Regions from separate parts of the Pseudomonas sp. CAU 1711 genome, predicted to be linked through region 1. Evidence: predicted binding sites of a transcription regulator. Region 1 holds the regulator's gene; the other holds the start of a gene.

The links. Region 1 encodes sigma-54, which starts transcription at its own class of promoters, with help from an activator protein. Its sites were predicted from a motif close to ANTGGCATNNANNTTGCTNT; they were not measured.
Region 2: the regulator sigma-54 is predicted to act here: its motif matches at 2,380-2,399, upstream of flgB (flagellar basal body rod protein FlgB).

The regions. Positions count from the first base shown of each region.
Region 1 covers NZ_JBDQQT010000001.1:350,546-354,956, reverse strand. The annotation lists gene lptA (lipopolysaccharide transport periplasmic protein LptA) at 1-276, shown strand, start outside; gene lptB (LPS export ABC transporter ATP-binding protein) at 276-1,001, shown strand; gene AAFN46_RS01520 (RNA polymerase factor sigma-54) at 1,140-2,642, shown strand; gene raiA (ribosome-associated translation inhibitor RaiA) at 2,798-3,106, shown strand; gene ptsN (PTS IIA-like nitrogen regulatory protein PtsN) at 3,120-3,584, shown strand; gene rapZ (RNase adapter RapZ) at 3,602-4,411, shown strand, end outside.
Region 2 covers NZ_JBDQQT010000012.1:82,261-86,671, reverse strand. The annotation lists gene flgE (flagellar hook protein FlgE) at 1-739, opposite strand, end outside; gene flgD (flagellar hook assembly protein FlgD) at 785-1,453, opposite strand; gene flgC (flagellar basal body rod protein FlgC) at 1,476-1,919, opposite strand; gene flgB (flagellar basal body rod protein FlgB) at 1,934-2,341, opposite strand; gene cheR (protein-glutamate O-methyltransferase CheR) at 2,577-3,404, opposite strand; gene AAFN46_RS14765 (chemotaxis protein CheV) at 3,449-4,381, opposite strand.

The DNA of each region.
Region 1 (4,411 bases):
TACGAGCAGAAGCCTGCCGAGGACAAGGAGGTGGTCAAGGCCTACGGCCTGACCATTCAGTACTTCGCCGCCAACGAGCGCATCGTACTGATCGACCAGGCCAAGGTGATCCAGCAGGGCAACGTCTTCGAAGGCGAGAAGATCGTCTACGACACCCAGCGCCAGATCGTCAACGCCGGCCGCGCCACGGGCAGCAACGTCTCGGTGCCGCGCCCGCGCATCGACATGATCCTGCAGCCGCGCAAGAAGAACGCCCAGCAAGAGCAGCAGCAGTAATGGCCACCCTCAAAGCCCAGCACCTGGCCAAGAGCTACAAGGGCCGCCAGGTGGTCCGCGATGTCAGCCTATCCATCGACAGCGGCCAGATCGTCGGCCTGCTCGGCCCCAACGGCGCCGGCAAGACCACCTGCTTCTACATGATCGTCGGCCTGGTCCAGGCCGATCAGGGCCGCGTGCTGATCGACAACCGCGACCTCAGCCACCAACCCATGCACGGACGTGCCCGCTCCGGCATCGGCTACCTGCCGCAGGAAGCCTCGATCTTCCGCAAGCTGTCGGTGACCGACAACATCATGGCCATCCTCGAGACCCGCAAGGACCTCGACCGCGCCGGCCGCGAGCAGGCTCTGGAAGCCCTGCTGCAGGAATTCCACATCAGCCATATCCGCGACAGCCTGGGCATGAGCCTGTCCGGCGGCGAGCGGCGCCGGGTGGAAATCGCCCGCGCCCTGGCCACCGAACCCAAGTTCATCCTGCTCGACGAACCCTTCGCCGGCGTCGACCCAATCTCGGTCGGCGACATCAAGCAGATCATCCACCACCTCAAGGCCAAGGGCATCGGCGTGCTGATCACCGATCACAACGTGCGCGAGACCCTGGACATCTGCGAGATCGCCTACATAGTCAACGATGGCCAGCTGATCGCCGAGGGCGACGCCGAGGCCATCCTGGCCAACCAGCTGGTCAAGGAAGTCTATCTGGGTCACGAATTCCGCCTGTGAGCAGCCCCGCCAGGGGCTTGCGCAAAGGACTGGAATCCTTCAAGGTCGGGCATATAATTTGCTTACTAGGGCGCCCCGGCGCCCTGCAGTGGATGGCGCCACGCGCCGGCAAGTGAACAAGGTACCCAGCCCCACACCATGAAACCGTCGCTAGTCCTCAAGATGGGCCAGCAGCTGACGATGACTCCGCAGCTGCAACAGGCCATCCGTCTACTCCAGCTCTCCACCCTGGACCTGCAACAGGAAATCCAGGAGGCCCTGGAATCCAACCCCATGCTCGAACGCCAGGAAGACGGCGAGGACTTCGACAACTCAGACCCCATGGCCGACGGCGCCGAGCAGAACACCCAGGCGCAGCAGGACAGCTCCAGCTTTCAGGACAGCACCGTCGCGGTAAACAACAGCGAGAGCGCCGAGGACGGCGAGTGGCACGACCGCATCCCCAGCGAACTGCCGGTCGACACCGCCTGGGAAGACGTCTACCAGACCAGCGCCAGCAGCCTGCCGAGCAACGACGACGACGAGTGGGACTTCACCACCCGCACCTCCGCCGGCGAGAGCCTGCAGAGCCACCTGCTGTGGCAGCTCAACCTGGTGCCGATGTCCGACAAGGACAAACTGATCGGCGTCACCCTCATCGACTGCATCAACGACCAGGGCTACCTGGAGGAGAGCATCGACGAGATAGTCGAGTCCTTCGACCCGGAACTGGAGGTCGAGGCCGACGAGGTCGAGGCCGTGCTGCACCGCCTGCAGCACTTCGAGCCGGCCGGCGTCGGCGCCCGCGACCTGCGCGAATGCCTGCTGCTGCAGCTGCGCCAGCTGCCGCCCGGCACGCCCTGGCTGGCCGAGGCCCAGCGCCTGGCCGGCGATCACCTCGATCTGCTCGGCGGCCGCGACTACGCCCAGCTGATGCGGCGCATGAAGCTCAAGGAGGACGAGCTCAAGCAGATCATCGAGCTGATCCAGAGTCTCAATCCGCGCCCGGGCTCGCAGATCGAGGCCAGCGAGCCGGAATACGTGGTGCCGGACGTCATAGTGCGCAAGCACAACGACCGCTGGCTGGTGGAGCTCAACCAGGAGGCGGTGCCGCGCCTGCGGGTCAATCCGCAGTACGCCGGCTTCGTGCGCCGCGCCGACTCCAGCGCCGACAACACCTTCATGCGTAACCAGCTGCAGGAGGCGCGCTGGTTCATCAAGAGCCTGCAGAGCCGCAACGAGACCCTGATGAAGGTCGCCACCCAGATAGTCGAGCACCAGCGCGGCTTCCTCGACTACGGCGACGAGGCCATGAAGCCGCTGGTCCTGCACGACATCGCCGAGGCGGTGGGCATGCACGAGTCGACCATCTCGCGGGTCACCACGCAGAAGTTCATGCACACCCCGCGCGGCATCTACGAACTGAAGTACTTCTTCTCCAGCCACGTCAGCACCGCCGAGGGCGGCGAATGCTCCTCCACCGCGATCCGCGCCATCATCAAGAAGCTGGTGGCCGCGGAAAACGCGAAAAAGCCGTTGAGCGACAGCAAGATCGCTGGTTTACTGGAGGCACAGGGCATTCAGGTAGCCCGCCGCACCGTCGCCAAGTACCGCGAATCCCTCGGCATAGCGCCGTCCAGCGAACGCAAGCGACTGATGTAAGCGGCCCTGAGGGGGAGACTTCTGCACCACAGCATCGAGCGCCGGATACCCTGTCGGGGGAACCACGGCCCGCAGTGCACAGCCCTCCCAGCCAACGTGTTACGGCGGCAGGCCCGATAGCCTGTCTCTTACACAAGGCAACAAGGAGATGCGTTATGCAAGTCAACATCAGTGGACATCAACTGGATGTGACCGACGCCCTGCGCGACTATGTCGGTGAAAAACTCAGCCGACTGGAGCGCCACTTCGACAGAATCACCAATGTGCAGGTCATCATGGAGGTCGAGAAGCTCAAGCAGAAGATCGAAGCCACCCTGCACATCGCCGGCGGTGAAGTGGTCGCCAACGCCGAACACGAAGACATGTACGCCGCCATCGACCTGCTGGCCGACAAACTCGACCGTCAACTGATCAAGCACAAGGAAAAGCAGCTGAACCGCCTGCAAGGCGCCACGGCTCGCTGACACCCCCCACCCCATGATTCGACTCGAAACCATTCTGACTCCCGCGCGTTCCCTGGTGAACGTGCCGGGAGGCAGCAAAAAACGCGTACTCGAACAGATCGCCAACCTGGTCGCCCGCGATCTTCCCGATCTGGACGGCCAGGACATCTTCGAAAACCTGATCGCCCGCGAGAAGCTCGGTTCCACCGGCTTCGGCAACGGCATCGCCATTCCCCACTGCCGCCTGCCCGGCTGCCAGGCGCCGATCAGCGCCGTGCTGCACCTGGACACCGCCGTGGACTTCGACGCCATCGACGGCGCCCCGGTGGACCTGCTGTTCGTCCTGCTGGTGCCGGAGGCGGCCACCGACGAACACCTGGAGCTGCTGCGGCAGATCGCCAGCATGCTCGACCGCACCGAGGTGCGCGAACGCCTGCGCCAGGCCCAGAGCAACGAGAGCCTGTACCAGGTCGTGGTCGACGTGCAGAGCGGGCACTGAGCCCAGGGGTCCCAGCCATGCGCCTGATCATCGTCAGCGGCCGCTCCGGCTCGGGTAAGAGCACCGCCCTCGACGTGCTGGAAGACAACGGCTTCTACTGCATCGACAACCTGCCGGCCAGCCTGCTGCCGGACCTGGCCGAACGCGCCCTGCTGCAGACCGAGCTGCTGCATCCGCAGGTCGCCGTGTCGGTGGACGCGCGCAACCTGCCCAGCCAGCTGCAGCGCTTCCCCGAACTGCTGGCCGAGGTGCGGGGCCGCCATATCCAGTGCGACGTGCTGTTCCTCGACGCCGACGAGGAAACCCTGCTCAAGCGCTTCTCCGAGACCCGCCGGCGCCACCCGCTGACCAACGAGAACCGCTCGCTGGCCGAGGCCATCCGCGACGAGGCCGCGCTGCTGGCGCCGATAGTCGACCTGTGCGATCTGAAGATCGACACCACCCATCTCAACCTCTACCAGCTGCGCGACAGCCTCAAGCTGCGCCTGCTCAACCAGCCGGCACCGGGCACCGCCTTCCTGGTCGAGTCCTTCGGCTTCAAGCGCGGCATGCCGGTCGACGCCGACCTGGTGTTCGACGTGCGCTGCCTGCCCAACCCCTACTGGAAGCCGGACCTGCGCGACATGTCCGGCCTGGAGGCGCCGGTGGCCAACTACCTGGCGGCGCAGCCGGACGTGGAGGAGATGTACCAGGACATCCTCGGCTACCTGAACAAATGGCTGCCGCGCTTCGCCGCCAGCAACCGTTCCTACGTGACCATCGCCATCGGCTGCACCGGCGGACACCACCGCTCGGTGTATCTGGCCAATCGCCTGGGCCAGGCCCTC
Region 2 (4,411 bases), on a different contig from region 1:
CGGTGTTCAACTGCCCCGCCGCGGTGAAGGCCATATTGACCGTGTAGGGCGTGGTGAGAGTCGGGTCATTGGGGTTACGCCCGTCGATCAGCACATTCATGGTCCAGGTATTGGCCGCCGTCTTGACGAAATACTGGGTCATGACGTGGGCGTTGCCCTGGGTGTCGTAGATATTGGTCGAGGTCGAGGAGTTGTAGGTGGTCGGATCGGCCGGATCGAAGGGCACGGTGGTCGGCACCGTGTTGTTCGAGTTCAGGTTGAAGGTCTGCGCCAGGTTCTCGGTGGCCCTAGGCGCCTGGGCGGCGGTGCGAATCTGGATATCGTTGACAATGCCATTCTGCAGATTGCCCGCCGCATCCACCGCATAACCCTGCAGGCGGTAGCCGAAGTTGTTCACCACGTAACCGTCACGGTCGGTGCCGAAATAGCCGGCGCGGGTGTAGCTGATCTCGCCGTTGTTGCTGGTGACGAAGAAGCCGTTGCCGTTGATCGCCAGGTCCAGGGCGTTCTGCGTGTAGTTGATGTTGCCCTGGTTGAACAGCTGCGACACATCGGCCAGCAGCACGCCACTGCCCTGGGCGTTAGAGCCTGTGCCGAGCACCGAGGCGGCGTAGACATCGGCGAACTCGGCACGCGACTGCTTGAAGCCCGCGGTGCCAGCATTGGCGATGTTGTTGCCGGTGACGTTGAGGTCGTTGGTGGCCGCCCGTAGACCGCTGAGACCGATATTGAAAGCCATGAATGAACTCCTCTGCCGTTACTGCCGGCGCTGCAAGTCTGGGGGTTACTGACCGATGATCTGGACCTGGGACAGCGGGACGCTACCGATGCCCGCCAGGTTGAGCTTCATTTCTCCGCCGTTCTGCCCGAGCACCACGCTGTCGACGTTGGCCGGCAACAGGGTGTAGAGCCCCTTGGTGCCATCGGCGTAGGTGGCCTGGGCCTCGAACTTGTAGGTGCCGGGCGGCAAGAGATTGCCGCTGGAGTCCTTGCCGTCCCACATGAAGCTGACGTTGCCGGCGGCCTGCTGGCCCAGGTTGACGCGATTGACCACCTTGCCGGCGTTGTCGTAGACGTTGACGTAGACGTTGCTGCTGGTGACCGGCAGGACCAGGCTGCCCTTGAAGGTCTCGCTGGTATCCACCACCGCCTTCTCGGTCGGCACTATCACCTTGCGCCCGACCAGGGACGAGGCCTGCAGGGCCTGGGACGACTGGTAGCCGGAGAGCAGCGACGCCATGCTGGAGTTCAGCTTCTCGATGCCTTCGACCTGACTGAACTGCGCCAGCTGGGCGATGAACTCGCCGTTCTCCTGGGGCTCCAGGGGGTTCTGGTTGTTCAGCTGAGCCACCAGCAGCTCGAGGAACTCGTTCTTGCCGAGATCCTTGCTCTGCCTGGTGTCCTGCTTGATCTGGTACTGCTCCAGGACGGAACTGACGCCACTGACGCTCATTTTCTCGCTCCTTCTTCGCCGCTTACTGGCCCAGGGTCAGCACGCGCTGCATCATCTGCTTGGCGGTGTTCATCATTTCCACGTTGGTCTGGAAGGCCCGACTGGCGGAGATCATGTCGGCCATTTCCTCGACTACGTTGACGTTCGGGTAGTACACGTAACCCTTCTCGTCGGCCGCCGGGTGGTTCGGCTCGTAGCGCGGCATCAGGCTGCTCTGGTCCTCGACCACCCCCAGCACCTGCACGCCACGGCCGGCCTGGTCCTGATCGGCGAACAGCGAGCCGCGATCGCCGCTCATGCTCGACTCGAAGACGGTGGCGAACACCGGGTGGCGAGCACGATAGGTCTGCTCGACGCTGGAAGAGACGGTCTCGGCATTGGCGATATTGCTGGAGATGGTGTTCAGGCGAGTGCTCTGGGCGCTCATACCGGTACCGGCGATGTTGAAGACACTGGCGAGTGACATGACTGGGATCTCCCTTATTCGCCGCGCAGGGCGCCGATCAGACCTTTGAACTTGCTATTGAGCAGAGTGAAACTGGCCTGGAACTGCACCGCGTTCTCGGCGTACTTGGCCTGTTCCTGCTGCATGTCGACGCTGTTCTGGTCGATGGACGGGTGGAACGGGGTGCGGTAGCGCAGGGCCGGGTCGGCCAACTGGATGCCGTCGGCGGCGATGTGCTGGCTGTCGGTGCGGCTCATGGCGAAGCGCTTGCCGCTCTGCCTCTCGCTCTGCTCGGCGAGCACGGCGGCGAAGTCCAGATCGCGGGCCTTGTAATGCGGGGTATCGGCGTTGGCGATGTTGTTGGCCAGCACTTCGGCACGCTGGGCGCGGAAGGCGAGCGCTTCTTCGTGGATACCGAGTGCTCTGTCGAAGCTGATGCTCATGATCTGGAACCTCTGCCGATGGGCGTCTTGCCAGACATACAGCAAAGGCTATGCCAGATTTATTTATCCTTATTTTTCAATGGCTTGAATAAGAATAAGACGTCTCCCACCCGGAAAGCGGCAAGGCTTTTCCGCTTTCCGGACGGCAGGCGGCAAAGCCGGCAAGGCCGCCTTGCCGCCTGCCGAAACGAAAACGGGAGGCCATTGGCCTCCCGTCTCGCATACGCATTGCGAATCACTTGACCTTGTAGATGATCCCCGGACTGCACTGCACCATCTGATACAGATCCGGCAGGCCGTTGAGCGCCTCGGAAGCGCCGAGGAACAGGTAACCGCCCGGCTTCAGGGTGGCGTGAATGCGGGTGAGGATGTCCTTCTTCACCTCGGCGGAGAAATAGATCAGCACGTTGCGGCAGAACACCACATCGAACTTGCCGAGTGCCGCATAGCTCTCCAGCAGGTTCAGCGGACGGAACTCCACCCGGTTCTTGATCGGCGCCTTGACCACCCAACGCCCCGGCCCCTTGGGATCGAAGTAGCGCTGCAGGCGCTCCTGCGACAGGCCACGCCCCATGGCCAGGCTGTCGTACTCGCCGGACTTGCAGGCGCTCAGCATCGATGGCGACAGGTCGGTGGCAACGATCTGTACCCCGGCCTTGAGCTGGCCCAGGTTGGTCTTCTCGAACTCGTCGATGGTCATCGACAGCGAAAAGGGCTCCTGCCCCGAGGAACAGGCCGCCGACCAGATACGCAGGCGCTGGCTTGGATTGGCCTTGATCAGCTCCGGCAACACCCGGTTCTTCATCACTTCGAAGGGGTAGGTGTCGCGAAACCACAGGGTTTCGTTGGTGGTCATGGCGTCCACCACCTGCTCGCGCAAGCCGCCGCGCGGCTGGGCTTGCATCTTCTGCACCAACTCCCCGAGGGTCTTGATGCCCTGCTGCTCCATCAGCTTGTTGAGGCGACTGGACACCAGGTATTGCTTGTTGCTCCCCAGCAATATGCCGCAGGCCTTCTCCAGAAAGGTCCTGAACTGCTCGAAATCCAAATTGCCTGAAGACACTAAAGCTGCCTCACCAAACATAGTCCTAACCGAGGGCCCCGCCCTCAGCCCCCATCGGCAACCCGGATGCGTTCGACCACGCGTGACGCCAACTCGTCCGGACGGAACTTCGCCAGGAAGTCATCCGCCCCGACCTTCTTCACCATGGCCTGGTTGAACACACCGGAAAGTGAAGTATGCAGAATCACGTGCAGATTCTGCATCCTCGGATCGGCACGAATCTCCGCCGTCAGGGTATAGCCGTCCATTTCCGGCATCTCGATATCGGAGATCAGCATGAGGAACTCCTCGGCCGGATTCTTGCCCTCCTCCACCAACTTGCGCAGGTAGTCGTAGGCCTGCTGTCCGTCGTTGAGCGCCACCACCTCGACGCCGACGCTCTCCAGGCAACGCGAGACCTGCTTGCGCGCCACCGAGGAGTCGTCGCAGATCAGCACCCGTTTGGAAACCGCCTTGGCCTGGGTCTCGACATCCACCACGCCCTCGGAAATCGTCTCCGACATGGGCGCCACCTCGGCGAGAATCTTCTCGACGTCGATGACTTCCACCAGCTGGTTGTCCACGCGGGTAACGGCGGTCAGGTAGTGATCGCGACCGGTGCCCTTGGGCGGTGGATGGATCTCGCCCCAGTTCATGTTGACGATGCGCTCCACCGAGCGCACCAGAAAACCCTGCACCTTGGTGTTGTACTCGGTGATGATCACGAAACTGTTCTGAATGTCGCCCAGCGCCGGCCTACCGGTGGCCAAGGCCAGATCGAGAATGGGGATGGTGCCCCCGCGGATGTTCGCCACACCGCGCACGACCTGGCTGGACTTGGGCATCACGGTGAGTTTGGGGCACTGCAGCACCTCCTTCACCTTGAATACGTTGATGCCATAAAGCTGCGAGCCGTCCAGACGAAACAGCAAGAGCTCCAGGCGGTTCTGCCCGACCAGTTGGGTACGCTGGTTAACCGAGTCCAATACTCCGGCCATGCCCAGACTCCTTATTTTTCATAGTGGCGC